DNA from 3 places in the Ureibacillus chungkukjangi genome. Region 1 is predicted to be linked to each of the others. Evidence: a T-box and tRNA genes for the amino acid it is inferred to sense, from the RefSeq annotation. Region 1 holds a T-box; the other regions hold tRNA genes.
The links. The T-box of region 1 lies ahead of leuS (leucine--tRNA ligase). A T-box ahead of a tRNA ligase gene usually reads a tRNA of that ligase, here a tRNA-Leu.

Region 1 (9,944 bases):
TTTTTAATGAAATACAGCACTATTAATGAAATAAAGGCAATGAAAAAGGCTAAAGAATATACAACTAGATTTTTGCCAAAGGATATAAATGCAATTTTATTTGGCTCCTCAAATACAACTACAGATAATATTACAGGGGTCAATAACACGATTATTGGAGCAATAATAATAACGAGTATTGCTAATACCCAGTAGATACTTTTAGTTTCATATTGGTTCATCTCATTCTCCTTATATATAGTTTATGTAATGATTCAAAGACTCAGAGTTTTGAAAAAAAATAGGTATAAGCAAGAAGCGTTATACCTGAAAATTTAGAGTTTCTACTATCATATGTTGTTAAGGCTGAAGTGATTTGTAAATTTGTCCTTTTTCTACATATTCGCGAATGATACGGTCCATATCCTCCCGATCTTCAGGCGTAACTTCACGAACTACCTTTGCTGGTCTCCCCATTGCCAAGCTATTAGGGGGGATTTTTTTACCTGGAGGAACAAGACTCCCAGCACCGATAAAAGCTCCTTCTCCAATTTCTGCACCGTCCAAAATAATAGAACCCATTCCGATTAAAGCGCTTTTTCGAATAACACAACCATGTAATGTAACCTGGTGGCCTACAGTTACTTCGTCTTCAATAATTACCGGATTATTCGGACTTTGGTGAATACAGCTCAAGTCTTGTATACTACAGCGTTTTCCAATAATTGTTGGCGCGACATCACCACGAATCACCGTATTAAACCATATAGTAGATTCTTCCTCTATAGTGACATCCCCTGTAACTACAGCATTATCTGCGATATAGACAGATGGGTCTATTTTAGGATTTTTATCTTTAAAAGGGTAAATCATCGAAAATCTCCTCATTTCTCAGTATGATATAGTATAGCGTAACAAATATAGCAAAGAATGAAAATTAGAATGCAAGTTTGCCCATTTTAATTGGGTAGGAGGGCAAGAAGTTATGTGGAAATGGGAAGCAGAGGGACAAGCAAAAGCTGTTGTTGTTCTTTTACATAGTGCGTTCGAGCAGCATCAATGGTATGCATGGTTAATCGAAAAGCTTCGAACAGAGGGCTTTACAATCGTCATGGGTGATTTACCTGGTCATGGAAAGAATTCAAAATATGCAAAAATTCATGATGAAGATATAAAGGAATACTCGGATTTTATTAAAAAGCTAATGCAAAATGCGGTACTATATCAGCTACCTGTTTTTATCATTGGGCATGGCTTAGGAGCTACTTTAGCGATTAACTTTTTGAAAAAAAATGAAGTAGAATGTGCAGGCTTAATCCTGACATCACCATGGCTAAGTTTAAGAAAAACTACGAATTTATTAACAAATGCCATGACTAACTTAGGAAATCTGGCTTCAAATAAAAAAATCTCTTTAAAATTCGACAAGAAAATGCTAACTAGAAATAATGACGGCTATCAGGAGTTAGTAGATAAAATTCCTTACCATTCCTATGCAACGGTTGGATGGTATAAGGGTGTACAGAACCTTATGAAAAATATTATTTCTGAACAAGAAAGTAATTTGTCATTGCCGATTTTATTAATAACAGCCAAGCAGGATAAAATTACTGATCCAGCTGTAGTTCGTAAATGGTTATTCAATCAAAAATCGACAGAGGTTCAATATAAGGAGTGGCCATATAGTTATCATAATCTATTCCATGATAATGAAAGAGAAGAAATTTTCATCTACTCAAAGGATTTCATGAATAACGTTCTTAGAGCACTCGGTTATATAATTAAATAAAAAATTTTCAGTACTCAGTCCACCATAACTGAGTATTTTTTGTATTTAAAGGGGATATATTAGTAGATTATAAATCTTTAATTATCGAAAAATATTGAATAAATTCAATTTGTGTAATATATTGAATTTTATAACAATAAAATATACATAAAAAAAGAGGTGTTCAGATGGAAGGTTTAGTAAAAGCGCTAAACGACTTTTTTTGGGGTCCATGGTTTATCTATGGAATCTTGATCGTGGGGATTTTCTTCTCGATTATGACTCGTTTTTTGCAGGTACGACATATTAAAGACATGTTTGCTCTAATGTTTAAAGGTAAAAAATCTGAGAAAGGAATTTCTTCTTTCCAAGCTTTATCAATTGCACTTTCTGGTCGTGTAGGGACTGGTAATATCGCTGGTACTGCTACAGCAATTGGTTTTGGTGGTCCAGGGGCAGTGTTCTGGATGTGGGCGATTGCCTTCATAGGAGCAGCTACAGCCTATGTAGAATCGACATTAGCTCAAATCTACAAAGAAGAAAAAGAAACTGAGTATCGAGGTGGTCCTGCCTTCTATATTGAAAAAGGAATGGGACAAAAATGGTTTGCTGTAATTTTTGCAGTAGCAGCTTTAATTGCAATGCTGGTGTTAATGCCTGGTGTTCAGTCAAATGCGATTGCTGGTGCAGTTCAAAGTGCTTTTGGTATTGAAGCGTGGATTACGGGACTAGTTATTGCTATTTTACTAGGTATTATTATTATTGGTGGAGTTAAATGGATTGCCAATGCGGCTCAAATTATTGTTCCATTTATGGCGATTGCTTATATTTTAATGGCTCTTGTTATCGTCTTCATGAATATTTCTGAGGTACCAAGTGTAATCGGACTTATTTTCTCTAGTGCTTTCGGTGCTCAAGAATTATTTGGTGGATTAATAGGGTCGGCTATTGCTTGGGGAGTTAAACGTGGGATTTATTCAAACGAAGCGGGTCAAGGTACAGGTCCTCATCCAGCAGCTGCAGCTGAGGTTTCTCACCCTGCCAAACAAGGTTTAGTTCAAGCAGCCTCAGTTTACATTGATACTTTACTAGTTTGTTCGGCTACTGCATTTATGATTCTATTTACAGGAATGTATAATGTGCATGATGAAAAGGCTGCAGATCCAGCAGCTACATTCGTTCAAGTTGGGGAATTCAATTCCGGTCAATTATCAGGGGAAGAGCAAGTTACATTTGCTAAAAGCATTGAAGCAGGTGCAGCTTATACTCAATATGCAGTAGATTCTTCTTTACCTGGCTTTGGCGCACCATTTGTTGCGATTGCATTATTCTTCTTCGCATTTACAACGATTATGGCCTATTACTATATTGCAGAAACAAATGTATCTTACCTATTCTCGGGTACTTACGAAAAGATTGGTATTTGGATAGCGAAGATTGCCATCTTAGCAGCTGCATTTTACGGGACAGTTAGAACATCAAATTTAGCGTGGGCAATGGGTGACGTAGGGTTAGGATTGATGGTATGGATAAATGTCATTGCTATCTTAATCATCATGAAGCCAGCGATTCTCGCGTTGAAGGATTATGAGCAACAGAAAAAAGAAGGAAAAGATCCAGTCTTCGATCCTATTAAATTAGGTATTAAAAACGCAACATTCTGGGAAAAGAATAATAAAGACCAATAATAAAAAGCGTGAAGTAAACAAAAACTAGTTTACTTCACGCTTTTTCTCATTCAGGAAATTGTTTTACCTTTTCTAGTGCAACGATAAAGGGCGGGTCATTTTTTTGATTGATAAATTCATAGCGCAATACATGAACATATTTTTGTGGGAGGGAGCTAACGAAACGTAAAACCTCGTCACGTTCGGCTATTCCTCCTTCATGTCCATGGTATATCACAAGTACAATGACACCACCAGTTTTTAATAGCTTAAGTAATTGTTCAATAGCAATTACTGTTGTATTTCCTTGAGTAATGATTGAATGGTCAGCACCAGGTAAGTACCCTAGATTGAATATCGCACCAGCAATTTCTTGCTGAACGTAATTAGCCACGTTTTCGTGGCCATCCAATAGAACAGTAGCATTTCTTGCACCGTGTTCAGACAGTCTTTTTAAGGTAGAATCTATGGCTTGCTGCTGAACATCAAATGCATAGACATGCCCAGATTCTCCTACAAGCTGAGATAAGAATAAGGTATCATGTCCGTTCCCAGCTGTACCATCTACGGCAATCTCGCCTTTTTCAATTGTCTGCATTAAAAGGTTTTGAGCATATTGTAATACACGTTGTAGCTTCAAAATTCTTCACATCCTCTTATTAACTGGCGATTATAAGATTCCATTAGTAGATGTAGATGGAACATATAGTTTTCCTTGCCAGCTACCGCGACGTTCAAGCTCGGCATCGATTCCGTTAAGAACCTCCCATTTGTTAACACTCCACATTGGTCCAATCATTAAATCAATCGGTCCATCACCTGTAATGCGGTGGACTATCATTTCCGGTGGAATAATCTCTAATTGGTCAGCTACTAATTGGATATACTGATCTTTTTCTAGGAATTCGAGCATTCCTTTTTCATACTGCTTTACTAAAGGTGTTCCTTTTAACAAATGTAGAAGGTGGATTTTAATTCCTTGAACATCCAGCTTCGCCACTTCTCTAGCAGTTTCCATCATCATATCGTAGTCCTCTAACGGTAAGCCGTTGATGATATGCGTACATACGCGAATATTATGCTTGCGCAGCTTTTCTACACCCTCTATATATGTAGCATAATCATGGGCACGGTTGATTAAATTCGCTGTTTTTTCATGGACAGTTTGTAAGCCTAGCTCTACCCATAAATAGGTTCTCTCATTTAACTCTGCTAAGTATTCCACTACATCATCTGGTAGGCAATCTGGACGAGTCGCAATACTTAACCCCATTACACCTTCACAAGCAAGAGCAGCCTCGAATTTTTCTTTTAACACATGTAGTGGTGCATGAGTATTTGTGTATGCTTGGAAATAGGCCATCGTCATGCCATCTTTCCATTTATGCTGCATTTTATCTTTGATTTTTTCAAATTGGACTGGTATTGGATCTACGCGGTCTCCTGCAAAATCTCCACTTCCAGCTGCACTACAAAAAGTACAGCCTCCAAAGGCAACAGTGCCATCACGATTAGGACAATCGAAGCCTGCATCAAGTGCAACCTTGAATACCTTTTTACCGAATTCATCTCTTAAATAGCGATTCCATGTATAGTAACGTTTCCCATCAGAAGGGAAAGGGAATTGATGTTGTTCTGACATATAATTTCACTCCTCTAACAAATCATTCTACCATGAAAAAGTACTTGTGGCACTTGAACAAAGCTGACATTTTACTGTAATTCTAATGAAGTATGGAAATTATCGTTCTATTAACCAATCAATTCATTATCGAAAAAATATTTTGATAATCCATAATATATTGTTTCTTTTATTCCTGACAATTTTTCTTGTGCTTTTGAAAAAAGGAGACTACTATTATTTTTTGGTGAACTAAAAAATAAACAAAATGAGAAGAACATCAACTTTTAAGTTAAAGGGTGCTTTTGCTAGTTTTAATGGAGGAGTATGGAAATGCCCAAAAATGTATGGTTACTCGTGATCGGTACATTTATAAATATTACAGGAAGCTCGCTTATTTGGCCTTTAAATACAATTTACATGCATGACCATTTAGGACAATCACTATCAGTTGCTGGGTTTGTTCTAATGATGAATGCAGGTGCGACTGTGTTAGGGAATTTAGTGGGTGGATATTTGTTCGATAAATTCGGCGGCTATAGATCGATTATGCTCGGAATTTCGATCACGGTCTTTTCATTAATAGGAATTACAATCTGGCACGGCTGGCCACATTATGTTTACTTTTTAATCGTGATGGGCTTTGGAAGTGGAATTGTTATACCGGCAATGTTCGCTTTAGTAGGAGCTGTTTGGCCAGAAGGTGGAAGAAAAGGCTTTAATGCCATTTATTTAGCACAAAATCTTGGCGTTGCAGTCGGTCCAGCTCTAGCAGGTCCAATTGCCGAAATGAGCTTCGACTATTTATTTATCTCAAATTTAGGCTTGTATATCCTATTTTTACTTTTAGCTCTTATAACATATCGTCATATGGTACCGGTAATCGAAAAAGAGAAGAGTGAGACAATCGTTGAAAGTCATTCATCAAAGGCCAATTTTTACTCATTGCTTATTCTGTGTAGTGCATTTTTACTGGCATGGGTCGCTTATTCACAATGGTCCACGACACTTTCAACACATATACAAGGTCTCGGAATTGGGTTGAAAGAGTATAGTTTACTTTGGTCTATCAATGGTTTACTAATCATTACGCTTCAGCCTATTATTAGCCCCCTTGTACAAAAGTACGAGAAGCAAATAAAAGCTCAGTTAGTTGTGGGAATGCTAATCATGATGTTTTCATTCAGCATCATACTGTTTGCAGAGAGCTTTAAAATGTTCGCAATTGCCATGATGGTTTTAACTTTAGGAGAAATTTTTGTGTGGCCAGCAGTACCTACGATTGCCAATATGCTAGCACCTAAAGGGAAGGGCGGTACTTATCAAGGGGTTGTAAATAGTATTGGCTCCATCGGAAGGATGATTGGACCTTTCGTGGGAGGAATTATTGTAGACGTCTATAATATGGATGCCTTAATTATTGTGTTATGTGGACTATTTATAATTGGAATTATTCCTTGCCTTATTTATGATCGCCCACTCAAAAGGAAAAATAGCCAATATACTAATCATATTCCAGAGAATTGAATTTAAAATAAGGAAATTTTAACTAGTCCAAATAGGAAAGACTTGTTTATTTTTCCTGGATACATTAAAATGATTAAAATATGAAAAGTACGACAATGAGAAGGAATAGTAAATTTTGAAGCTTTTAAGAGAGCTAGCGGGTGGTGCGAGCTAGTAAGTCTAGAAATTGAACTCGCCTTGGAGTCTGTTTTAGTGAAGCTAGTAGCTAAAACCGTTTTTCCACGTTATGGAAGTTAAGCTGAGTGTAGTGTCACTAATTTGGGTGGTACCGCGGGAGTTAAAAATATCTCTCGTCCCTTTCTAAGGAAAGGGGCGAGTTTTTTTATTTTTTAAATATTTTGTCAACTTCATCCAAAGTAACTATTTACTTCTAGTAAAAGTCTAGTCAAAGTGCTCATGGACGATGATTAGTTTTACCATTATTAGGATAATCTACTTTTGTTACAGCTTTTGTTAACTTCATTCAGTAGAGGTTCAAACCTTTAAAGAATGAAGTTATAGCCACCAGCGGATACCACAGATTTCTAGAGGTAGTTTTCAAGCTAGCTTGATAAAATCTGGGTGAAAATACGCCAAGGTGTAATTTATAATCCATTCCTTCATGTCGACACAGAGTGCCCATTCAATATTAAGGAGGAGTAAGTACATGAGTTTTAATCATCAGCAAATCGAAAAAAAATGGCAGCAATTCTGGCTAGAAAACAAATCGTTTAAAACGTTAGACGATTCATCAAAGCCAAAGTTCTATGCATTGGATATGTTCCCGTATCCATCAGGAGCGGGCTTACACGTTGGTCACCCAGAAGGTTACACAGCGACAGATATTTTATCGCGTTTTAAACGTATGCAAGGGTATGATGTATTGCATCCAATAGGTTGGGATGCATTTGGTCTTCCAGCAGAGCAATACGCTTTAGATACTGGAAACGATCCTGCTGAATTTACAGCAAAAAACATTGCGACATTCAAGCGTCAAATTCAAGAATTAGGTTTCTCTTATGATTGGGATCGTGAAATCAATACGACAGATCCTAGCTATTATAAGTGGACTCAGTGGATTTTTACAAAGCTTGTTGAAATGGACTTAGCTTATGTAGACGAAATTCCTGTAAACTGGTGTGAAGCATTAGGTACAGTACTTGCAAATGAAGAAGTAATTGATGGAAAATCTGAGCGTGGTGGGCACCCTGTTGAACGTCGACCAATGCGTCAGTGGGTACTGCGTATTACGAAGTATGCTGATCGCCTACTAGATGATTTAGAAGAAGTTGACTGGCCAGAATCGATTAAAGACATGCAACGCAACTGGATTGGTCGTTCTGAAGGGGCACAAGTGAAATTTACTGTTGCTGGTACAGAAGACCAATTTGAAGTATTCACAACTCGTCCAGATACATTATTTGGTGCAACATACTGCGTGTTAGCTCCCGAACATAAATTAGTCGATGAAATTACAACTGCCGAACAACGTGAAGCAGTAGAAGCCTACTTAGAAAAAGTAAAAATGAAATCTGACCTAGAACGTACAGATTTAGCAAAAGAAAAAACAGGCGTTTTTACAGGAGCATTTGCTATTAATCCAATTAACGGAAAAGAAATTCCAATTTGGATTGCTGACTATGTATTAGCAACTTATGGTACTGGTGCGATTATGGCTGTTCCTGCTCATGACGAACGTGACTATGAGTTTGCTAAAGAGTTCGGTTTAGAAATCATTCCAGTTCTTGAAGGTGGAGACATTGAAAATGAAGCCTTCACTGGAGATGGTGCACATATCAACTCTGATTTCTTAAATGGTTTAAACAAAGCAGATGGTATTGCTAATGCCATCAAATGGCTTGAAACGAATAGTGTGGGCGAAAAGAAAATTACTTATCGTTTACGTGACTGGTTATTCTCTCGTCAACGTTATTGGGGTGAGCCAATTCCAGTAATTCATTGGGAAGATGGCACAATGACAACAATTCCTGTAGAGGAATTACCATTAGAATTACCGAAGACAACAAATATTCGTCCTTCAGGTACTGGTGAGTCTCCATTAGCTAATATTGAAGAATGGGTGAATGTTGTAGATCCAGTTACAGGGAAAAAAGGTCGTCGTGAAACAAATACAATGCCGCAATGGGCAGGCTCAAGCTGGTACTTCTTAAGATATATCGATCCAAATAATAATGAGGCACTTGCCGATGCCGAGCTATTAAAGCGCTGGTTACCAGTTGATATTTATATTGGTGGTGCAGAGCATGCCGTACTTCACTTACTGTACGCTCGTTTCTGGCACAAAGTCCTTTATGATTTAGGTGTTGTTCCTACAAAAGAGCCATTCCAAAAATTGTTCAACCAAGGAATGATTTTAGGTGAAGGTAACGAAAAAATGTCTAAATCAAAAGGAAATGTTGTAAATCCTGATGATATCGTAAGTTCGCATGGTGCTGATACACTTCGTTTATATGAAATGTTCATGGGGCCATTAGATGCATCAGTTGCATGGTCTACAAATGGTTTAGATGGTGCACGTCGTTTCTTAGACCGCATCTGGCGTCTATATACAACTGAAGAGGGTACTCTATCTGAAAAAGTACAACCAAGCTCAGATACAGCACTTGAAAAATCATATCACCAAACAGTGAAAAAGGTGACAGATGATTACGAAAATCTGCGTTTCAATACAGCCATTTCACAAATGATGGTATTTATTAATGATTGCTATAAAGCTGACGTTTTCCCGACTGAGTATGCAGAAGGCTTCGTGAAACTATTAGCTCCAATCGCACCTCATGTTGCCGAAGAGCTTTGGGCAATTCTTGGACACTCAGGCACATTAACTTATGAAGAGTGGCCAGCATTTGATGAGTCGAAGCTTGTAGATGATGAAGTAGAGGTAGTCGTACAAGTAAACGGTAAATTACGTGCGAAAGTAAAAGTAGCAAAAGATGTAACAAAAGAGCAGCTTGAAGAAGTAGCTAAAGCTGATGAAAAGGTTCTAGAATTTACTGAAGGCAAGCAAATCGTTAAAGTCATTGCAGTCCCAGGTAAACTAGTGAATATCGTAGTAAAATAAAATTAAAGCAGAATGTAGTCCGATTTCGGAGATTGCATTCTGTTTTTTCTTTTGGGGAAAGCGAATGAGTAAGTAAGAGTCTCAGTGACTGATTCAGCAGGATAGAGCGGTTATGGGGAAGAGAGAACAGCCATCAGTTCCCCAAACAGCAGGATAGAGCGGTTATGGGGAAGAGAGAACAGCCATCAGTTCCCCAAACAGCAGGATAGAGCGGTTATGGGGAAGAGAGAGCGAGACTCAGTGCCCCGAACAGCAGGATGGAGCAGTTATAGGGAAGAGAGAGCGGGACTCAGTGCCCCGAACAGCAGGATAGAGCGGTTA
Region 2 (9,944 bases), 430 kb from region 1:
AAATTCCAATCGAACCTGGAGATAGCTGGTTCTCTCCGAAATAGCTTTAGGGCTAGCCTCGTGATTGAGAATACTGGAGGTAGAGCACTGTTTGGACTAGGGGGGCATCTCGCTTTACCGAATTCAGACAAACTCCGAATGCCAGATATTTATACACGGGAGTCAGACTGCGAGTGATAAGATCCGTAGTCAAAAGGGAAACAGCCCAGACCACCAGCTAAGGTCCCAAAGTAATCGTTAAGTGGAAAAGGATGTGGCGTTGCTTAGACAACCAGGATGTTGGCTTAGAAGCAGCCATCATTTAAAGAGTGCGTAATAGCTCACTGGTCGAGTGACGCTGCGCCGAAAATGTATCGGGGCTAAACGATTCACCGAAGCTGTGGATGGAACATCTTAGATGTTCCGTGGTAGGAGAGCGTTCTAAGTGCGTTGAAGTCAGACCGGAAGGACTGGTGGAGCGCTTAGAAGTGAGAATGCCGGTATGAGTAGCGAAAGATGGGTGAGAATCCCATCCACCGTATGACTAAGGTTTCCTGAGGAAGGCTCGTCCGCTCAGGGTTAGTCGGGACCTAAGTCGAGGCCGATAGGCGTAGACGATGGACAACAGGTTGATATTCCTGTACCACCTCCCCGCCGTTTGAGTAATGGGGGGACGCAGTAGGATAAGATAAGCGTACCGTTGGTTGAGTACGCCCAAGCAGTAAGGCGTGGAAGTAGGCAAATCCGCTTCCTGTAACGTTGAGCTGTGATGGGGAGCTCTTATGAGCGAAGTATCTGATTTCACGCTGCCAAGAAAAGCCTCTAGCGAGGCGGGAGGTGCCCGTACCGCAAACCGACACAGGTAGTCGAGGAGAGAATCCTAAGGTGTGCGAGAGAACTCTCGTTAAGGAACTCGGCAAAATGACCCCGTAACTTCGGGAGAAGGGGTGCTCTCAGCAATGAGAGCCGCAGTGAATAGGCCCAGGCGACTGTTTAGCAAAAACACAGGTCTCTGCAAAACCGTAAGGTGACGTATAGGGGCTGACGCCTGCCCGGTGCTGGAAGGTTAAGAGGAGGGGTTAGCGCAAGCGAAGCTCTGAATTGAAGCCCCAGTAAACGGCGGCCGTAACTATAACGGTCCTAAGGTAGCGAAATTCCTTGTCGGGTAAGTTCCGACCCGCACGAAAGGCGTAACGATCTGGGCACTGTCTCAACGAGAGACTCGGTGAAATTATAGTACCTGTGAAGATGCAGGTTACCCGCGACAGGACGGAAAGACCCCGTGGAGCTTTACTGTAGCCTGATATTGAATTTTGGTACAACTTGTACAGGATAGGTAGGAGCCAGAGAACTCGGAGCGCCAGCTTCGAGGGAGGCGTCGGTGGGATACTACCCTGGTTGTATTGAAATTCTAACCCATGCCCCTTAGCGGGGCAGGAGACAGTGTCAGGTGGACAGTTTGACTGGGGCGGTCGCCTCCTAAAAGGTAACGGAGGCGCCCAAAGGTTCCCTCAGAATGGTTGGAAATCATTCGTAGAGTGTAAAGGCACAAGGGAGCTTGACTGCGAGACCTACAAGTCGAGCAGGGTCGAAAGACGGGCTTAGTGATCCGGTGGTTCCGCATGGAAGGGCCATCGCTCAACGGATAAAAGCTACCCCGGGGATAACAGGCTTATCTCCCCCAAGAGTCCACATCGACGGGGAGGTTTGGCACCTCGATGTCGGCTCATCGCATCCTGGGGCTGTAGTCGGTCCCAAGGGTTGGGCTGTTCGCCCATTAAAGCGGTACGCGAGCTGGGTTCAGAACGTCGTGAGACAGTTCGGTCCCTATCCGTCGTGGGCGTAGGAAATTTGAGAGGAGCTGTCCTTAGTACGAGAGGACCGGGATGGACACACCGCTGGTGTACCAGTTGTCTTGCCAAAGGCATCGCTGGGTAGCTATGTGTGGACGGGATAAGTGCTGAAAGCATCTAAGCATGAAGCCCCCCTCAAGATGAGATTTCCCATTACGCAAGTAAGTAAGATCCCTCAAAGACGATGAGGTAGATAGGTTCGAGGTGGAAGTGTGGTGACACATGGAGCTGACGAATACTAATCGATCGAGGACTTAACCAAATCTTGAATGCATTTAATGTCTAGTTTATCCAGTTTTGAAAGAATAAGGAAATCGAAGGAAAAATACTAAAAATAGTATTGACTTTACTTTCGAAATGAGTTATAATAAATCTTGTCTTTCGTTTTAAGTCTAGTGATGATGGCAAAGAGGTCACACCCGTTCCCATACCGAACACGGAAGTTAAGCTCTTTAGCGCCGATGGTAGTTGGGGGCTTCCCCCTGTGAGAGTAGGACGTCGCTAGGCTTAAATAAAAAATATTCCGAAGTAGCTCAGTGGTAGAGCAACCGGCTGTTAACCGGTTGGTCGTAGGTTCGAGTCCTACCTTCGGAGCCATGCTTCTTGGAGAGTTGTCCGAGCGGCCGAAGGAGCACGATTGGAAATCGTGTAGGCGGTTAACACTGTCTCAAGGGTTCAAATCCCTTACTCTCCGCCAGACAATTATTTTATTGGCCCGTTGGTCAAGTGGTTAAGACACCGCCCTTTCACGGCGGTAACACGGGTTCGAATCCCGTACGGGTCACCATTTGAATTTTAAATATCCAGTTGGAGGATTAGCTCAGCTGGGAGAGCACCTGCCTTACAAGCAGGGGGTCGGCGGTTCGAGCCCGTCATCCTCCACCATATTAAATTATGGTACATTAGAAAAAGAATTTTATTATCGCGGGGTGGAGCAGTGGTAGCTCGTCGGGCTCATAACCCGAAGGTCGCAGGTTCAAATCCTGTCCCCGCAACCAAATGGTCCCGTGGTGTAGCGGTTAACATGCCTGCCTGTCACGCAGGAGATCGCCGGTTCGATCCCGGTCGGGACCGCCATTTTTATGAAAAGTAATTTATATGGGTCAGTAGCTCAGTTGGTAGAGCATTAGATTGAAGCTCTAAGTGTCGGCGGTTCGATTCCGTCCTGACCCACCATATAGATAAATGCCGGTGTAGCTCAGTTGGTAGAGCAACTGACTTGTAATCAGTAGGTCGAGGGTTCGACTCCTTTCGCCGGCACCATTTATCTGGAGGGGTAGCGAAGTGGCTAAACGCGGCGGACTGTAAATCCGCTCCTTAGGGTTCGGCGGTTCGAATCCGTCCCCCTCCACCATTCCTTTTATAGGGGCATAGTTTAAAGGTAGAACTACGGTCTCCAAAACCGTCAGTGTGGGTTCGATTCCTACTGCCCCTGCCAATTTTTAAATGAATATAGTGATTATGGCGGTTGTGGCGAAGTGGTTAACGCACCTGATTGTGGTTCAGGCATTCGTGGGTTCGATTCCCATCAGTCGCCCCATTTTTTAGAATAAATTCAATATAAAAACATATAATATATTATTATGGCGGTTGTGGCGAAGTGGTTAACGCACCTGATTGTGGTTCAGGCATTCGTGGGTTCGATTCCCATCAGTCGCCCCATTTTAATTTTAAACCAAAAATTACATTCTTCTTAATATTTTTGGGGTATAGCCAAGCGGTAAGGCAACGGATTTTGATTCCGTCATGCCCAGGTTCGAATCCTGGTACCCCAGCCATTTTGCGGAAGTAGTTCAGCGGTAGAACACCACCTTGCCAAGGTGGGGGTCGCGGGTTCGAACCCCGTCTTCCGCTCCAAAAATATAATGGCGGCATAGCCAAGTGGTAAGGCACAGGTCTGCAACACCTTTATCACCGGTTCAAATCCGGTTGCCGCCTCCAAAAAATTCTTGATCGGGATAACCGATTTTTTTTATATTTTAATATGCCGAAGTGGTGGAATGGCAGACACGCCGCACTCAAAATGCGGTGCCGCGAGGCGTGTGGGTTCGAGTCCCACCTTCGGTATCCTAAATAGTCTTTTATAAAGGATTGTGAGCTCAGTTTAAACTGGGCACGCAATCCTTTTTTATAACGGATAAGCAAGCTTTCTTATCCGTAACTGTACAATTAAGCTAATCACTAATGTGCTGCAATACATCAAGGGAATATCTTCTTTTTAATAATTAAGAGGGGATGGCTACTCCTTGAAAGGGAGGACATGCAAATGTGGAATAAGAAATATATAACTAAACTAGACTTAACTGAATATCTAGGAATAAATGAAGAACAGTTAAATATAATAATTTCGAAAATGCAACAAAGGGTATCGGTATTTGCTCCTTCAGAAAGCAGCAGTAATAAACTTAAAAAACATGAGGCAGCTACGATAGAATTTGTACATATACGGATGAAAGAATACACGCAGGACATAGCGTGTGATTTGGCGGTTGAAGTGTTTTATCATCGGAGAATAACGAGAGTAAAAAACTATGAATATATATTTTAGGCAGGAACATTTGATTTAGATGCTGAATTAAAAATTTGGATATCCGGCAGTGAGTTACCGATTGAGAAGACGTTCAATAAAACGGGTAATGTATATGATGTTCAACGTGTATTGGCAGAGAATATTTCGAAGTAATAAGCATTACAATCAATTATGATGGAAGATGTAATTTTTATTATTACTTCAAAAATCCGTTATATTAGGTAGAATACGATAGTTAAAATAAAACAGTGGAGAATGGACCCCACTGTTTTTATTTATTGAAATTAAATAAAATGTTTAACCATTAACCTCCACTAAGCGGAAGCTGAATTTTCAGCATGAACCAATTATCCTGTAGTTCTGCTGCCATTTCTCCGTGCATTTTTTCTACAAGCATTTTAGATAAATATAGGCCTAGACCACTAGCTTCGGTATTAGTACGGCTAGTGACTTCTGTGTAGAAGCGGGTGAAGACTTTTTCGATGGCAATGTTGCTATCTTTTTTGATATCGTTTCTGACAGTTAAAACGAGATAATTTTTTTCAATTTCATAGTGGATAAAGGCTTTACTTTGCCCATAACGCAGTATATTTTGAATGATATTTTGGATAACGCGCGTAAGCATTAATTTGTCTGCGATAATTTTTTGATCATTGGGTTGTTCGGGAAAGTGGAGTTCGATTTTCTTTTCTTCAAATTGCTCGTAAAAGGATAAAAAGATCTCTTCTACTAAATTTGATAATGGGATGGAAACTAATGCTACTTCTTTTTGGTTTGTATCAATACGTGCTAGGTCATAAAAGTGTTCGGTCATCTCAATTAATCGGTTCACAGACTGTTCGATAACTGTTAGATAGTGAGCACGCTTCGCATCATCAGTGGCCGAATTTAAAAGCTGCACATAGCCGTTGATGGAGGTGAGTGGCGTCCGTAAGTCGTGAGATAGACCAGCAATAGAGAGCTTCACATTTTCTTCCATCTTTTTTGCCTGAATATTTTTAGCTTCAAAGGCATCAACCATCATATTTAATTCATCGACTAATTCTAATAAAGTCCTCTCACGGAAATCGAGGGAAAGTCTACTGCCAAAGCTAGCACTAGTAGGAAGAGATTTGACTGCCTCTTTTAATTTTCGAAGTTGTCGCATTAAGAAGTAAATATAAAAAAGGAGTGCCAATGCTAGGAAGACAAAGAACCATCCCCACATAACAATCACTCCTTTCCTTAATCAAATTTGAAGCCTATGCCCCATACAGTTTTAATGTAATTTGTATCAGCTATATTTAGTTTGTTTCGTAAATTACTGATATGCATATTGATGGTTTTATCACTATCAAAAAAGGGCTCATTCCATACACTTTCATATATATTGGCACGGCTGAATACTTTTTGAGGATTTTCTAAAAATAATAGAAGTATTGCATATTCACGACCAGTAAGATGAATCGTTTCCTCATTGATTTTAACTTCCCGTGTGTCTAAATTGATATATATATTCTGATACTGCATTTCCTCCATGCTGTTGACGGATGTCTTAGTAGCATGACGTAATTGGATAGAGATTCTAGCGAGTAGTTCCTTCACATCAAATGGTTTTGTAATATAATCATCTGCGCCATTCATCAAGAGCTCTAGTTTAGATTCTTGATCATTTTTTGCTGAAATCACGATTACAGGAACGGCTGAATTTAGGCGTATTTCTTGAAGAAATTCCTCTCCATTCATCCCAGGGAGCATTAAATCTAAAAGAATTAAATCTATTTCACTCTGCTTAAATAGTAGTTTGCCTTCAGTACCTGAATAGGCACTTAGAGTCTGAAATTCATTCAACTCCAACGATTCTTTTAATAGTGAATGAATGGCCATATCGTCTTCAATGATTAATATCGTTGTCAATGTTATCTACCTACTTTAAATCTGTTCGATTAAACAGAAGGATTCCTATAGTTGATGATAACACGATTGTGATTAAACTCACTAATATCATCTCTGGATATTTTGCGATATCTGTTGTTTTTGCGAAATCAGAATAGAACAGGAATGATTCCGTAAACCAGTATGTAACTTGTTTAAAATGCTCGGTTTCCAGAAAAATACCAGCTCCAAAGCCAGTCCCAATTGTATAGAGAAAACTCCAAACAAGTGAAATGCTACTGTTTTTAGTTAAAAAGCTAATCATTACATAGATCGATACATTTGCCAAAATTAATAGATAAAGGGTGATGAAGGTTTTTATGACATACAAAGAGTAATTATCGATTTCAGCAAATTCGCCAAATCCCAGAACGCTCGTAAAGCTTATTACACCAATTGCGGTCATAGCCAACACACCAATTAGTGTAAGTAGTGAAGCAATTACTAATTTTGATAGATAATAATGAGTGCGGCTACGACCCAATGATAATGCATTTCGAATCGTCCCATTTTGAAATTCTTCACCAATAAAAAATCCAATAAATGTACACATCACGAGTAGCACAGTTAATCCATTCTTCTCCATCATCAGAATACCTGTGGCACCATTAATAACTGTATCCTTTGCTTGGATTAGCTCAGTTCCATAATTCACAACCATTTTACTGTTCACTGCTTGGATAATAGGTAGCAGGGATAATATTGCAAGTACAAGTATCAGTTTTTTACTTCGAGCTAATTTAATTCTCTCAGCTGTTAAAAGATTAAGCATGGCTGTTTCCTCCTGTTAATTGTAAGAAATAATCTTCAAGTTTTTGTCGAGTTGTCCCAATTCGTGAAACGTTCACATCAGCTAACACTAAAGAACGGTTGAGTGTAGCGACATCATCTAAGCGTTCATAGATGTTAATGTTAGTTCCATTAATGACTTCATAATCACGAATTCCTAATTCATCTAGTACAACAATTGCTTTTTGTACCTCAGCAGTTTCTAGTTCAATGTATTGACGAGTTTCATTTGCCAGCTGCTCTTTTGATAGCTCTTTAATGAGTTTTCCATCATGTAAAATCCCATAATGTGTTGCGATTTGTGAAAGCTCATCAAGTAAATGACTTGAGAGTAAGACAGTGATTCCTCGTTCTGTTACCAAACGATGAATGATTTCACGCATCTCAACAATTCCTGAAGGGTCAAGCCCGTTTGTTGGCTCATCTAAAATTAAGAACTCAGGATGGGAAATTAGGGTAGAGGCAATCGCTAAGCGTTGGCGCATTCCTAGAGAGAAGTTTTTTGCTTTCTTTTTCCCAGTATGCTCGAGGCTCATTAAACGAAGTAAATCATCTATCTCTCGTTCGCTCATACCGCCGTTTGCTGCTTGTACTCTAAGATTGTCGCGAGCAGTTAGTTCAGGATAAAGTGCAGGAGTTTCAATGGATTGTCCCATTTTTCTTCTTGCTTGCTGCAGACCCTTCGCACCAATTTCTCCAAATAGCTCGATATTACCCTCATCGGTTGTGATCAACCCCATAATAGTACGCATAAAGGTAGATTTACCGGCACCGTTTTCCCCGATAAGTCCGTATATCATCCCTCTTTTAATTTCTATTGTTACTTTATCAAGTGCTTTATGCTTGCCATAGATTTTTGTAATATTAGTTGCTTTTAGAATTGTTTCTGACAATATAATCATCCTTTCGATGTTGTTGTATTTAGAATAAGCCGTAGATATAAATAAATTGACTAGGAAAGTATAAAGAAAGTGTAAAGAAATAAAAACGATTCGAATATTGAAGTTAAGTGCGAGGTTCATGTTAATTAAAGATAAATGATTTCATGAAATAAAATATCCTATCAATACATACTTTCCAGCATATTTCCCTCATTTCGGGTTAATCTAAGATTGGCTTTAACTGTGATACTTGTTGTCGATTGTCCGTCTTGGATTTTGACAACTGAGTATTAGAGTAGCCAAAAATAATGCTTATACGGAGGGGAAATTTATGGTTAAGAATTCACGTCCTGATAGTAAGAGAAAGATTAAGGAACAGCCTAAAATTCCAGATGAGCAAAGACGAAACAAAGGGTCATCTACTGCTCGTCATAAAAACTAACCTTCATAAAAGTAATGAGACAGGGTAGGAGTACCCTGTCTCAAAATTTTATCCCTTTAAATCCCTTCGTTTATAGCCGATAAAACCAATCACGGTAATAACTGTGGCAATTGCAGTTAATATAATTATTGGTGTCCAACTCATTTCTTCAATCGGAAGTTTTGGGATATGGCCAAATGGTGAAAGGTTTCCGTACACTTCAGATAATTGGAATAGGCCACCCATATATAAAACGATGAACGTATAAAGTACATATAGCCAGATGAAACCAGTAAATTTCGGTTGAAAGCCTATTAACAGAATAGCAATACTGATTATCACGAGAAGTGCTGGATAATAAACAAGACCCATTCCATAAACGGTGCTAAAGGCTAGTGGTTCATCCAGAACAGATACACTTGCTGCCCACATTCCGATAGCTGCAAATGAGAGCATTACAAAACCATTTAAAACAGAAATGACTAAAAAGCTTCCCATAAGCTTTATTCGAGAAACAGCCCTAACGAGTAAATGTTCAATTCGCCCCTTTTTCTCCTCGCCATATAATTTGTTCATGGACATGACGGCTGGGATAGCTGATATGATTGCTGAAATCATCATAATCATGGACATAAATTGTTCTGTAATAGTGTAACCTTGTGCAGATGCAAGCATTTGCTGCATTAAATCGTTACCTTCAAAAAATGAATCTAAATCACCTAATACTGAGCCGTACGAGACACCTATTAAAAACATTCCCACTGCCCAAGAAATGATACCAGTACGCTGTAATCGAAGTCCTAATCCAAATGGACTTTGCAGTAACCCAGAAGCATGTTTTCTACCAGGTTTTGCTGGCAATAATCCTGACTCTAAATCTCGCCTAGTATTTAAATAATTTGCAATGATAAAAAGAATGAGGGATGCACCTACCATTAAAACGATAGGCCACCAATTATTTGAACCATAAACTTCTGCTTTAGATATCCATCCAAGTGGGGAAATCCAGCTCAATGTTTCATTACTCACGTCTCCAATGCCACGTACTATATAAGCAATCAAAAGAATTGCAATGGAAAATCCAATCGTCCCCCGGGAGCTTTCGCAGGCTTGAGCGAAAAAGGCAGTTACTCCTGCAAAAAATAATCCAGTTGCCCCTAATACGGCTCCAAATAATAAAGAGCCCTCTAAATTCATACTTTCAATGTTTAGTGCAAATAGTCCAAATCCTATTAGAAGTGCTAAAGCAATATAAACACCTGTGTAGACAAATAAAGTTGCATTTAAATTCGAAAGTCGACCAACAGGTAAGGAACGAATCAATTCTACACGACCGTTTTCTTCATCTTCCCGTGTATGGCGGGTTACTAGTAAAATACTCATTAACCCCACAACAACGGCAGTCATGAGTAACATTTGGTGAGCGGTCATGACTCCAAGCGTATAGTTACTTAAATCGTGAGTTCCAACCATTGCAATCATAGCTGGATTTTCCATTGTTTGTGCCATAACATCCCGTTGTTCTTGTGTATTATAAAGACTTGTAAACGCAATTGGCACAACAAATGTGAAGAAAC
Region 3 (9,944 bases), 1.4 Mb from region 1:
TCCTGTACCACCTCCCCGCCGTTTGAGTAATGGGGGGACGCAGTAGGATAAGATAAGCGTACCGTTGGTTGAGTACGCCCAAGCAGTAAGGCGTGGAAGTAGGCAAATCCGCTTCCTGTAACGTTGAGCTGTGATGGGGAGCTCTTATGAGCGAAGTATCTGATTTCACGCTGCCAAGAAAAGCCTCTAGCGAGGCGGGAGGTGCCCGTACCGCAAACCGACACAGGTAGTCGAGGAGAGAATCCTAAGGTGTGCGAGAGAACTCTCGTTAAGGAACTCGGCAAAATGACCCCGTAACTTCGGGAGAAGGGGTGCTCTCAGCAATGAGAGCCGCAGTGAATAGGCCCAGGCGACTGTTTAGCAAAAACACAGGTCTCTGCAAAACCGTAAGGTGACGTATAGGGGCTGACGCCTGCCCGGTGCTGGAAGGTTAAGAGGAGGGGTTAGCGCAAGCGAAGCTCTGAATTGAAGCCCCAGTAAACGGCGGCCGTAACTATAACGGTCCTAAGGTAGCGAAATTCCTTGTCGGGTAAGTTCCGACCCGCACGAAAGGCGTAACGATCTGGGCACTGTCTCAACGAGAGACTCGGTGAAATTATAGTACCTGTGAAGATGCAGGTTACCCGCGACAGGACGGAAAGACCCCGTGGAGCTTTACTGTAGCCTGATATTGAATTTTGGTACAACTTGTACAGGATAGGTAGGAGCCAGAGAACTCGGAGCGCCAGCTTCGAGGGAGGCGTCGGTGGGATACTACCCTGGTTGTATTGAAATTCTAACCCATGCCCCTTAGCGGGGCAGGAGACAGTGTCAGGTGGACAGTTTGACTGGGGCGGTCGCCTCCTAAAAGGTAACGGAGGCGCCCAAAGGTTCCCTCAGAATGGTTGGAAATCATTCGTAGAGTGTAAAGGCACAAGGGAGCTTGACTGCGAGACCTACAAGTCGAGCAGGGTCGAAAGACGGGCTTAGTGATCCGGTGGTTCCGCATGGAAGGGCCATCGCTCAACGGATAAAAGCTACCCCGGGGATAACAGGCTTATCTCCCCCAAGAGTCCACATCGACGGGGAGGTTTGGCACCTCGATGTCGGCTCATCGCATCCTGGGGCTGTAGTCGGTCCCAAGGGTTGGGCTGTTCGCCCATTAAAGCGGTACGCGAGCTGGGTTCAGAACGTCGTGAGACAGTTCGGTCCCTATCCGTCGTGGGCGTAGGAAATTTGAGAGGAGCTGTCCTTAGTACGAGAGGACCGGGATGGACACACCGCTGGTGTACCAGTTGTCTTGCCAAAGGCATCGCTGGGTAGCTATGTGTGGACGGGATAAGTGCTGAAAGCATCTAAGCATGAAGCCCCCCTCAAGATGAGATTTCCCATTACGCAAGTAAGTAAGATCCCTCAAAGACGATGAGGTAGATAGGTTCGAGGTGGAAGTGTGGTGACACATGGAGCTGACGAATACTAATCGATCGAGGACTTAACCAAATCTTGAATGCAATCAATGTCTTTATCCAGTTTTGAGAGAACAAGTTTCTTTTCAACTAAATAAGTGAAGTGATGATGGCAAAGAGGTCACACCCGTTCCCATACCGAACACGGAAGTTAAGCTCTTTAGCGCCGATGGTAGTTGGGGGCTTCCCCCTGTGAGAGTAGGACGTCGCTTCGCTTGTTTCTTAATGTGGAGGATTAGCTCAGCTGGGAGAGCACCTGCCTTACAAGCAGGGGGTCGGCGGTTCGAGCCCGTCATCCTCCACCATAAATATGCCGGTGTAGCTCAGTTGGTAGAGCAACTGACTTGTAATCAGTAGGTCGAGGGTTCGACTCCTTTCGCCGGCATCGTTTAAATGGAGGGGTAGCGAAGTGGCTAAACGCGGCGGACTGTAAATCCGCTCCTTCGGGTTCGGCGGTTCGAATCCGTCCCCCTCCACCATTTGCAAGAGCCATTAGCTCAGTGGTAGAGCATCTGACTTTTAATCAGAGGGTCGAAGGTTCAAGTCCTTCATGGCTCACCAGTTTTTTATTAAACTATGAAATTAAATACTTAATATATATGCACATGCGGAAGTAGTTCAGTGGTAGAACACCACCTTGCCAAGGTGGGGGTCGCGAGTTCGAACCTCGTCTTCCGCTCCAAATGTGCCGGGGTGGCGGAACTGGCAGACGCACAGGACTTAAAATCCTGCGGTAGGTGACTACCGTACCGGTTCGATTCCGGTCCTCGGCACCATTTCATATATGCGCCCGTAGCTCAATTGGATAGAGCGTCTGACTACGGATCAGAAGGTTGTGGGTTCGACTCCTGCCGGGCGCGCCATATAACGAGAAGTAGCTCAGCTTGGTAGAGCACTTGGTTTGGGACCAAGGGGTCGCAGGTTCGAATCCTGTCTTCTCGACCATTAACTTTAACTTTATTAATGGGGCCTTAGCTCAGCTGGGAGAGCGCCTGCCTTGCACGCAGGAGGTCAGCGGTTCGATCCCGCTAGGCTCCACCAAAACTTATAATTTTTCAATGGCGGCGTAGCTCAGCTGGCTAGAGCGTACGGTTCATACCCGTGAGGTCGGGGGTTCGATCCCCTCTGCCGCCACCATATAAACTCGGAGGCATACCCAAGTCTGGCTGAAGGGATCGGTCTTGAAAACCGACAGGCGGGTTACACCGCGCGTGGGTTCGAATCCTACTGCCTCCGCCATTTTTATTCTAATACATATTCAATCAATTATATTTTCGCGGGGTGGAGCAGTGGTAGCTCGTCGGGCTCATAACCCGAAGGTCGCAGGTTCAAATCCTGTCCCCGCAACCAAATGGTCCCGTGGTGTAGCGGTTAACATGCCTGCCTGTCACGCAGGAGATCGCCGGTTCGATCCCGGTCGGGACCGCCATTTTTTTATGAAATTTAAGTTGAACGGGTCAGTAGCTCAGTTGGTAGAGCATTAGATTGAAGCTCTAAGTGTCGGCGGTTCGATTCCGTCCTGACCCACCATTTTTTGCGGGTGTAGTTTAATGGTAAAACCTCAGCCTTCCAAGCTGATGTCGTGAGTTCGATTCTCATCACCCGCTCCAATTGGGGCCTATAGCTCAGCTGGTTAGAGCGCACGCCTGATAAGCGTGAGGTCGATGGTTCGAGTCCATTTAGGCCCACCATACAATTTTTCCGAAGTAGCTCAGTGGTAGAGCAACCGGCTGTTAACCGGTTGGTCGTAGGTTCGAGTCCTACCTTCGGAGCCACGGCCCGTTGGTCAAGTGGTTAAGACACCGCCCTTTCACGGCGGTAACACGGGTTCGAATCCCGTACGGGTCATAAAAAGACGTGTAGCATTTGCTACACGTCTTTTTTTCTAATTAATAAGAACTTCATCATCGAATGCATAAAAAGTGTCTAAGGGCTTTCTAAAAAGATTGGCTTAGTCTAGATATTCTGTTTCTTGATCATCTGGATAGAAACCATCAATCAATTAATTAACTTAACTAGACAACAAAAAAATCTTCCGGCAAATGAATGCAGGAAGATTTCTTATGAGCCTTGCTATACAATATGTATGGCAAAGCCGCCTTGCCGTAATAATTATAGAAAGTTTTTAACCACCACTCCTCAAAGTGGGTGTTCGCAAAAGAATTCCTGTATATCGTCATTCACCTTGGTGTGACGCTCGCCATTCCATCTTCTATATAAAACTCCCTTTTACAGTTCAAAGGTTAAAACTTAATATGTGTACGAACAACGCAGCTTTAATGTTATATTAAACGATTATTTGGGGTTGTGCAAGTAAGTACTATCGCAGATAATTGTCAAATTTTTATCATGCGATTTTCCATTGTAAATAATGGATTTAACGGGATGGTTGGATAAGTGGAGAGGACAAAATAGGCTTAAATCGAAGTAATATTGATTTTTTGATAAAATAAAAAGCCTTCCATTATTGGAAAACTTTTTAAAATTATTCTGATGTATTTAACACTTCATTCGTAAGGGCAGCAATATTAATTTGCGTGTCCTCATGCATTACATCATTTAAAATTTCATTACGGAAATAACGGACGCTTACATGAAGAGGCATCTTCAATAGCTTTTCTAGGGCCTGCTGGTACATAATTACGAACTCCTTATCAGTGTTCCCACGCTTTAACTCTGCAAAGGACTCATAAAATTGGTCAAGTTTGTCTGAAAACTCTAGTAAACGGCCCTCAATTGTTTCGTCTTTTCCCTCCTTCATACGTTCAGAGAAGACTTCTTGAAAATCTGAAGGTATTTCTTCCTGTATGAATTTTTCCATCATTTTCTCTTCAACATGGGCTAGCATTTGTTTAAGCTCTATACTTGCATGCTTAACTGGTGTTTTAATGTCACCAATGAACACCTCAGCAAAATCGTGATTGATTGTTTTTTCATATAGTGACTTCCAATTAATCGTTGCACCATTCATTTCTTCGAGTGTAGCAAAAAACATAGCATATTGTGAAACCTTCCAAGAATGAGCAGCTACATTATGCTCTTCGAATTTAAAACGACCAGGAGCACGGAAAATTCTTTCTAAATCATTTAAGCTTGTAAAAAATCTATGGATACCTATAAAAATCACTCCTCAACTTTTTTAGCATAATAAATATGCCTATATCTGCATCATACAATTATTCTTACCCCAATAGATGTGGATTTAAATCATTTAACAAACAATTAATAAGGTATTTACAAATAATAAAATTTAAATGGTTTAATTTATAAGATATGCAACAGCGGTAAAAATGTGAACTAAATTGTAAATAAAATAATTCTTTTTTAAGAAAATTGATGAGGGGTGTTCTTTTATCAATATATCCTACCTTGCTCTTTGGCTTATGGTAATAGAGAGAACTTTGTAAAAAAAGACCTTTGATTAAAATCAAAGATCCTTTCCCTTATACAGAAACGTCAATCGTTGTTCCTTTATGAGGGTGTGGGGCAGCCGGTTGCTGTGCTGGCATTTGCTCTAGCATTTGAACAGCACTGGCTGCACCCATGTTAAGCGATTTATTCATAATGCTCAGTTGCACTGTTTGCTGTAGCTGTGCCACTTGTGTAGACATAAATGAACTTAATTCCATATATTCATCACTCCTTTTGTTTTATATCGGTCTAACCACATGGAAAATCAATATTTTCTCTAAAATAGTATAAATGGTATCTTTCCACAGTATCGGAATACTTCTCATAATTATGGGTAATACTTGTACATATAGGAGGGTATGAATATGTGGAAAAATCTTATTGTTTTAGGTAGTATGACAGTTCTTTTGAGTGGCTGTGGATTTTTTGGAATGGCTGAAGATGAAAAACAAATACCAGTTGCGGCGCCAGAGACTTTAAAGGCAGCAGCTAATGTTGTAGATAATGAAGGTAATGAAATTGGACATATGGAGTTAACTGAAGGCTCAGATGGTGTATTAATATCTCTTGGACTAACTAAAGTTCCAGAAGGCGAGCATGGTATTCATATCCATGAGGTAGGAAAATGTGAAAAGCCTACATTTGAATCAGCTGGAGCACATTTTAACCCACTTGAAAAACAACATGGTATCGAAAATCCAAAAGGACCTCACCTTGGAGATTTACCAAACATTGCACCAGAAGAGGATGGAACGGTTCAAGTTGAATTTGTAGCGAAAAACTTAACATTAGAACCGGGTATGGAAAACTCTATCTTGGACAAGGATGGTAGTGCAATTGTAATTCATGAAGGTCCAGATGATTATAAAACAGACCCATCTGGAAACTCAGGAGATCGTATAGCATGTGGTGTTATTAGTTCTTCTAAATAGTAAATTGGCTGTGTAAAAAGGCAAAATTTTGCGCTTTTGCACAGTTTTTTTCTGAATTTTAGAAAGAGGAGGAAAATCAATTCTTTACATGGGTATGTAGGGAAATTCGAATTTACATATTTTTCAATTTTAAAAAGTAGAAATTTATTTAAAGTAATATAATAATTTGCTAGTCTATTTTAGGTTTAAAATTGCATATGTAGTTCGTTAATACCAGTAATTACTAATTCTGTATTATAACAAGAAGCTATCTATCTAGGAAAATCGTTATAGTGGAATATCTAAAACCTCTTTAAGAAAGCGCCTTCATGCTGTAAAAATACCAATTACTCTATTAATAGAGTGTCAAAATCATTGACACAAGGGAAAGTGAATAGTTACAATTGAAACTGTAATGTAACAATTTAGTACTGGAGGGTTTTAGTTGAAGAAAAATAATTATTTACTAATGACAGTTTTAGGTTTGTTACTTCTAGTTCTTGCGGCTTGTGGCGGAGATGAGGCTACTGACGGTAACTCTGAAGAAACAAAATCTAATGATTTTTTAAGTTTAGCAACTGGTGGTACACAAGGTACTTATTATGCTCTAGGTGGTACTTTTGCAGATTTAATTTCAGATGAAACGGGTATTAAAACAACTGCTGAAGTTTCTCAAGCATCTGCAGCAAATGCTAATGCATTAAAAGCTGGCGATGCTGAAATTGCTTTCCTACAAACAGATATCGCTTACTATGCAAAAAATGGTGAGTTAATGTTTGAAGGACAGGCGGTTGAAGATCTTGTGGCAATCGGTGGATTATATCCAGAAACAATTCACTTAGTGACAACTTCAAAATCTGGAATCACTTCATTTGATGATTTAAAAGGTAAAAAGGTATCAGTAGGTGCACCAGGTTCTGGTACTTATGCAAATGCTGAGCAATTATTAGAAGTACATGGTTTAACTATGGACGATATTCAAGCACAAAATTTAGACTTTGGTGAATCAACTGATGGTTTAAATACTGGTCAAATCGATGCTGCGTTTATCACAGCTGGTTACCCAACAGCAGCTGTTGAAGCATTAGGTGCAACAGCTGATGTAGTAATCGTACCGGTTGAAGCTGACAAAGCTGAAGCTCTAATTGAAAAATATCCTTATTATGCAGTAGATACAATTCCTTCAGGTACTTATGGATTAACTTCAGAAGTTCCAACTGTATCAGTTTTAGCTATGATTGCAGTTAAATCAGATTTATCTGAAGATGTAGCATACGGAATTGCAAAAGCAATTTACGGAAATGCTGGCGAAATCAGTCATCCTAAAGGAGAGTTCATTAAAACTGAAACTGCTTTAGATGGTATTGGAATTGACGTTCATCCAGGTGCTCAAAAATACTTTGATGAACAATAAATAAGTAGTAAAGAAGAGCTTGAAGAAACTGCTTCTTCAAGCTCTTTTTGACTTTGCTTTCTTATATATAGCTCAGTGTACTTTTTAAGGAACATTTGATTAGATGAGGCGATGTAATGAAAAGAGCAATTTTACTCTTAGTTGTATCTATACTTGGTATTATTTTTTTGTTTTCACCAAATTATACGGTGCTGTCGTTTGAAGAAACAAAAACGAATCATCCCAAAAGTACTTACATAAACGTAACAAAAGATAATAAATTTATTATCCGCTATATCCATTCAATTCATTTAACAGATGTACTTGAAACCTATGAAGTAACTGACTCTAATCAGATACGGCTACTTTCAATGGAATATGAGGATGTTGCCATCGGTATGCCTGCGCATGCTGAGGAGGGTCAAACATTGAGCTATAAAAATGGTAAATATAAGCTTGAATTTGAGAATCAAATAATTGATAGCTTTACACTTTATGTTGGAGATATTAATCTAGAATTAGCGTTTATTTATGAAGGGAATACCTATGATTTAAAAAAGTCATTAGGACGAGGAAATGCCTTTCTATTTGAAATCAAAAGGATTTCATTATTTGAGAAGCTGAAAGGAGTTGTTATGTTACATGAAAAAGGATGACAAAAAGTCTTCTAAAGTTGGTGCAGGCAGTATGGAAAATATACCTGCAGCAGACCAAATTGAAGCGTTATCTCAAGAACAGCAACAGCAATTATTAGAAAAATATGATACAGAATCGAACTTGCGACGACTAGCTGGTGTAATGAAATGGGTTATCTATATTGGTTTACTTTCATTTTCACTATTCCAATTATATACAGCTATTTTCGGTCAATTTACTGCCTATATTCAACGTTCAATCCATTTAGGCTTTGCTTTAACATTTATCTTTTTACTATTCCCGTCCTTTAAAAAGGGAAGAAAAGATAAAGTACCGTTTTATGATTACATCCTTGCAATAGCTGCCATGGGTTCGGGGCTATATTGGACGATTAACTATGAACGACTAGTTAAAAGTCTTGGTAGTATTACACAAATGGACTTTATTGTCGGTCTTATCGTAATCATATTAGTATTAGAGGGGGCAAGACGTGCAGTTGGTTTACCAATTGCAATTATCGCCGCTTTATTCCTGGCTTACGCTATGTTTGGACGGTATATGCCAGATTTCTTATCCCATCGTGGCCAGTCTTTAGAACAGATTGTTAACCTAATGTACTACTCAACAGACGGTATTTTAGGAACACCACTTAGTGTTTCTGCAACATACATCTTTGCTTTCTTATTATTTGGAGCCTTCCTTGTTAAAACGGGTGTAGGTGGATATTTTAATGATTTAGCCATCGCTATAGCAGGGAAATTAGTAGGTGGTCCTGCTAAAGTTGCAATTTTCTCTTCTGCTTTGCAGGGTACTATCTCAGGAAGTTCTGTAGCGAATGTAGTAACATCAGGTTCTTATACAATTCCAATGATGAAAAAATTAGGGTATAAAAAGGAATTTGCAGGAGCAGTAGAAGCAGCTGCTTCTACTGGTGGTCAGTTAATGCCTCCGATTATGGGTGCAGCAGCTTTTTTAATGGTTGAGTTTATTGGCCGCGGTGTCACATATTGGGATATCGCAAAAGCGGCAGCTATTCCAGCCCTTCTTTACTTCGTAGGAATTTGGATTATGACGCACTTTGAAGCGAAACGTCTAGGACTTCAAGGACTAAAAGATGAAGAAATACCAGATAGAAAAGCAATATTTAAGAAAATCTATTTATTAACGCCAATTGTCTTAATCATTGTATTAATGATGTCAGGAATTCCTGTTATTCATGCAGCACTTTATGGAATCGTTGCATGTATTCTTGTTGGATTGATTAATAAAGAGATAAAGTTTGGTGTTCGCGAAATCATCGATGCACTAGTTGATGGTGCTCGTACGGCATTGGCAGTTGCAGCTGCTACTGGATGTGCGGGGATTATCGTTGGTGTAGTAGTAAAAACTGGACTTGGCTTGAGCTTAGCAAATAGTTTAGTAGACCTTGCTGGCGGTAAAATCTTCTTAACATTATTCTTTGTTATGATCGCCTCTCTAGTATTAGGGATGGGTGCACCAACTACAGCAAACTATGTTATTACATCGACAATTGCTGCGCCAGCGATAATTACATTACTAGCACCTGATGTATCACAAGCTTTAATACCAATTACAGTTATATTATCGGCGCACTTCTTTGTATTTTATTTTGGAATTATTGCCGATATCACACCGCCAGTTGCTCTTGCAGCCTTTGCGGCATCCGGAATATCCGGCGGGGATCCAATCAAAACTGGGGTGAATTCTGCTAAGCTAGCGATAGCAGCGTTTATCATTCCATACATGATTGTATTTTCACCAGCATTACTAATGATCGATGTGACATTATGGCAAGTGATTTGGGTAGTGTTTACAGCAATAATGGGTATGATAGCCATTGGAGCAGGAGTTATCGGATTCTGGTATCGTAAAATCAACTGGCTAGAGCGTTTAATCGTGCTTGGGGCAGGTTTAGCGATGATTTATCCAGAGTCCTTCTCTGACTTTGTGGGATTAGCCGTATTCGGCATTATGTTCATATTACAATTAATGTCAAAAGATAAAAACAAACCGAACAACAAAGACTTAAATACAGCTACGAACTAGTAGATTCAAAGGGCTTGCATATTAACGTATGCAGGCTTTTTTCCATGTTATTGGACTAGTTCGGAATTTGTTAAAGATATA

Region 2: it encodes a tRNA-Leu, which carries the amino acid that the T-box ahead of leuS (leucine--tRNA ligase) is inferred to sense. The anticodon was not compared.
Region 3: it encodes a tRNA-Leu, which carries the amino acid that the T-box ahead of leuS (leucine--tRNA ligase) is inferred to sense. The anticodon was not compared.

What each region holds. Positions count from the first base shown of each region.
Region 1 is NZ_CP085009.1:2,806,060-2,816,003, reverse strand. Features, by position in the region: gene LG296_RS13860 (hypothetical protein) at 1-221, opposite strand, end outside; gene LG296_RS13855 (gamma carbonic anhydrase family protein) at 340-852, opposite strand; gene LG296_RS13850 (alpha/beta hydrolase) at 965-1,768, shown strand; gene LG296_RS13845 (sodium:alanine symporter family protein) at 1,936-3,435, shown strand; gene LG296_RS13840 (class I SAM-dependent methyltransferase) at 3,482-4,054, opposite strand; gene LG296_RS13835 (TIGR01212 family radical SAM protein) at 4,085-5,056, opposite strand; gene LG296_RS13830 (MFS transporter) at 5,369-6,562, shown strand; T-box leader at 6,649-6,863, shown strand; gene leuS (leucine--tRNA ligase) at 7,209-9,623, shown strand.
Region 2 is NZ_CP085009.1:3,240,403-3,250,346, reverse strand. Features, by position in the region: rRNA gene LG296_RS16170 (23S ribosomal RNA) at 1-2,094, shown strand, start outside; rRNA gene rrf (5S ribosomal RNA) at 2,224-2,339, shown strand; tRNA gene LG296_RS16160 (tRNA-Asn) at 2,355-2,429, shown strand; tRNA gene LG296_RS16155 (tRNA-Ser) at 2,438-2,529, shown strand; tRNA gene LG296_RS16150 (tRNA-Glu) at 2,545-2,619, shown strand; tRNA gene LG296_RS16145 (tRNA-Val) at 2,642-2,717, shown strand; tRNA gene LG296_RS16140 (tRNA-Met) at 2,756-2,830, shown strand; tRNA gene LG296_RS16135 (tRNA-Asp) at 2,834-2,909, shown strand; tRNA gene LG296_RS16130 (tRNA-Phe) at 2,933-3,008, shown strand; tRNA gene LG296_RS16125 (tRNA-Thr) at 3,020-3,095, shown strand; tRNA gene LG296_RS16120 (tRNA-Tyr) at 3,103-3,186, shown strand; tRNA gene LG296_RS16115 (tRNA-Trp) at 3,197-3,270, shown strand; tRNA gene LG296_RS16110 (tRNA-His) at 3,297-3,372, shown strand; tRNA gene LG296_RS16105 (tRNA-His) at 3,419-3,494, shown strand; tRNA gene LG296_RS16100 (tRNA-Gln) at 3,536-3,610, shown strand; tRNA gene LG296_RS16095 (tRNA-Gly) at 3,615-3,689, shown strand; tRNA gene LG296_RS16090 (tRNA-Cys) at 3,700-3,773, shown strand; tRNA gene LG296_RS16085 (tRNA-Leu) at 3,819-3,899, shown strand; gene LG296_RS16080 (hypothetical protein) at 4,099-4,380, shown strand; partial or broken gene LG296_RS16075 (PH domain-containing protein) at 4,381-4,515, shown strand; gene LG296_RS16070 (sensor histidine kinase KdpD) at 4,667-5,569, opposite strand; gene LG296_RS16065 (response regulator transcription factor) at 5,587-6,258, opposite strand; gene LG296_RS16060 (ABC transporter permease) at 6,269-7,048, opposite strand; gene LG296_RS16055 (ABC transporter ATP-binding protein) at 7,041-7,967, opposite strand; gene LG296_RS16050 (ABC transporter permease) at 8,437-9,944, opposite strand, start outside.
Region 3 is NZ_CP085009.1:266,267-276,210, forward strand. Features, by position in the region: rRNA gene LG296_RS01210 (23S ribosomal RNA) at 1-1,479, shown strand, start outside; rRNA gene rrf (5S ribosomal RNA) at 1,545-1,660, shown strand; tRNA gene LG296_RS01220 (tRNA-Val) at 1,675-1,750, shown strand; tRNA gene LG296_RS01225 (tRNA-Thr) at 1,758-1,830, shown strand; tRNA gene LG296_RS01230 (tRNA-Tyr) at 1,841-1,924, shown strand; tRNA gene LG296_RS01235 (tRNA-Lys) at 1,932-2,006, shown strand; tRNA gene LG296_RS01240 (tRNA-Gly) at 2,053-2,127, shown strand; tRNA gene LG296_RS01245 (tRNA-Leu) at 2,133-2,221, shown strand; tRNA gene LG296_RS01250 (tRNA-Arg) at 2,232-2,308, shown strand; tRNA gene LG296_RS01255 (tRNA-Pro) at 2,314-2,390, shown strand; tRNA gene LG296_RS01260 (tRNA-Ala) at 2,411-2,486, shown strand; tRNA gene LG296_RS01265 (tRNA-Met) at 2,506-2,582, shown strand; tRNA gene LG296_RS01270 (tRNA-Ser) at 2,592-2,684, shown strand; tRNA gene LG296_RS01275 (tRNA-Met) at 2,721-2,795, shown strand; tRNA gene LG296_RS01280 (tRNA-Asp) at 2,799-2,874, shown strand; tRNA gene LG296_RS01285 (tRNA-Phe) at 2,900-2,975, shown strand; tRNA gene LG296_RS01290 (tRNA-Gly) at 2,982-3,055, shown strand; tRNA gene LG296_RS01295 (tRNA-Ile) at 3,060-3,136, shown strand; tRNA gene LG296_RS01300 (tRNA-Asn) at 3,146-3,220, shown strand; tRNA gene LG296_RS01305 (tRNA-Glu) at 3,222-3,293, shown strand; RNA gene ssrS (6S RNA) at 3,534-3,725, opposite strand; gene LG296_RS01315 (YfbR-like 5'-deoxynucleotidase) at 3,931-4,572, opposite strand; gene LG296_RS01320 (YjfB family protein) at 4,889-5,074, opposite strand; gene LG296_RS01325 (superoxide dismutase family protein) at 5,222-5,788, shown strand; gene LG296_RS01330 (TAXI family TRAP transporter solute-binding subunit) at 6,213-7,181, shown strand; gene LG296_RS01335 (DUF1850 domain-containing protein) at 7,298-7,816, shown strand; gene LG296_RS01340 (TRAP transporter permease) at 7,848-9,863, shown strand.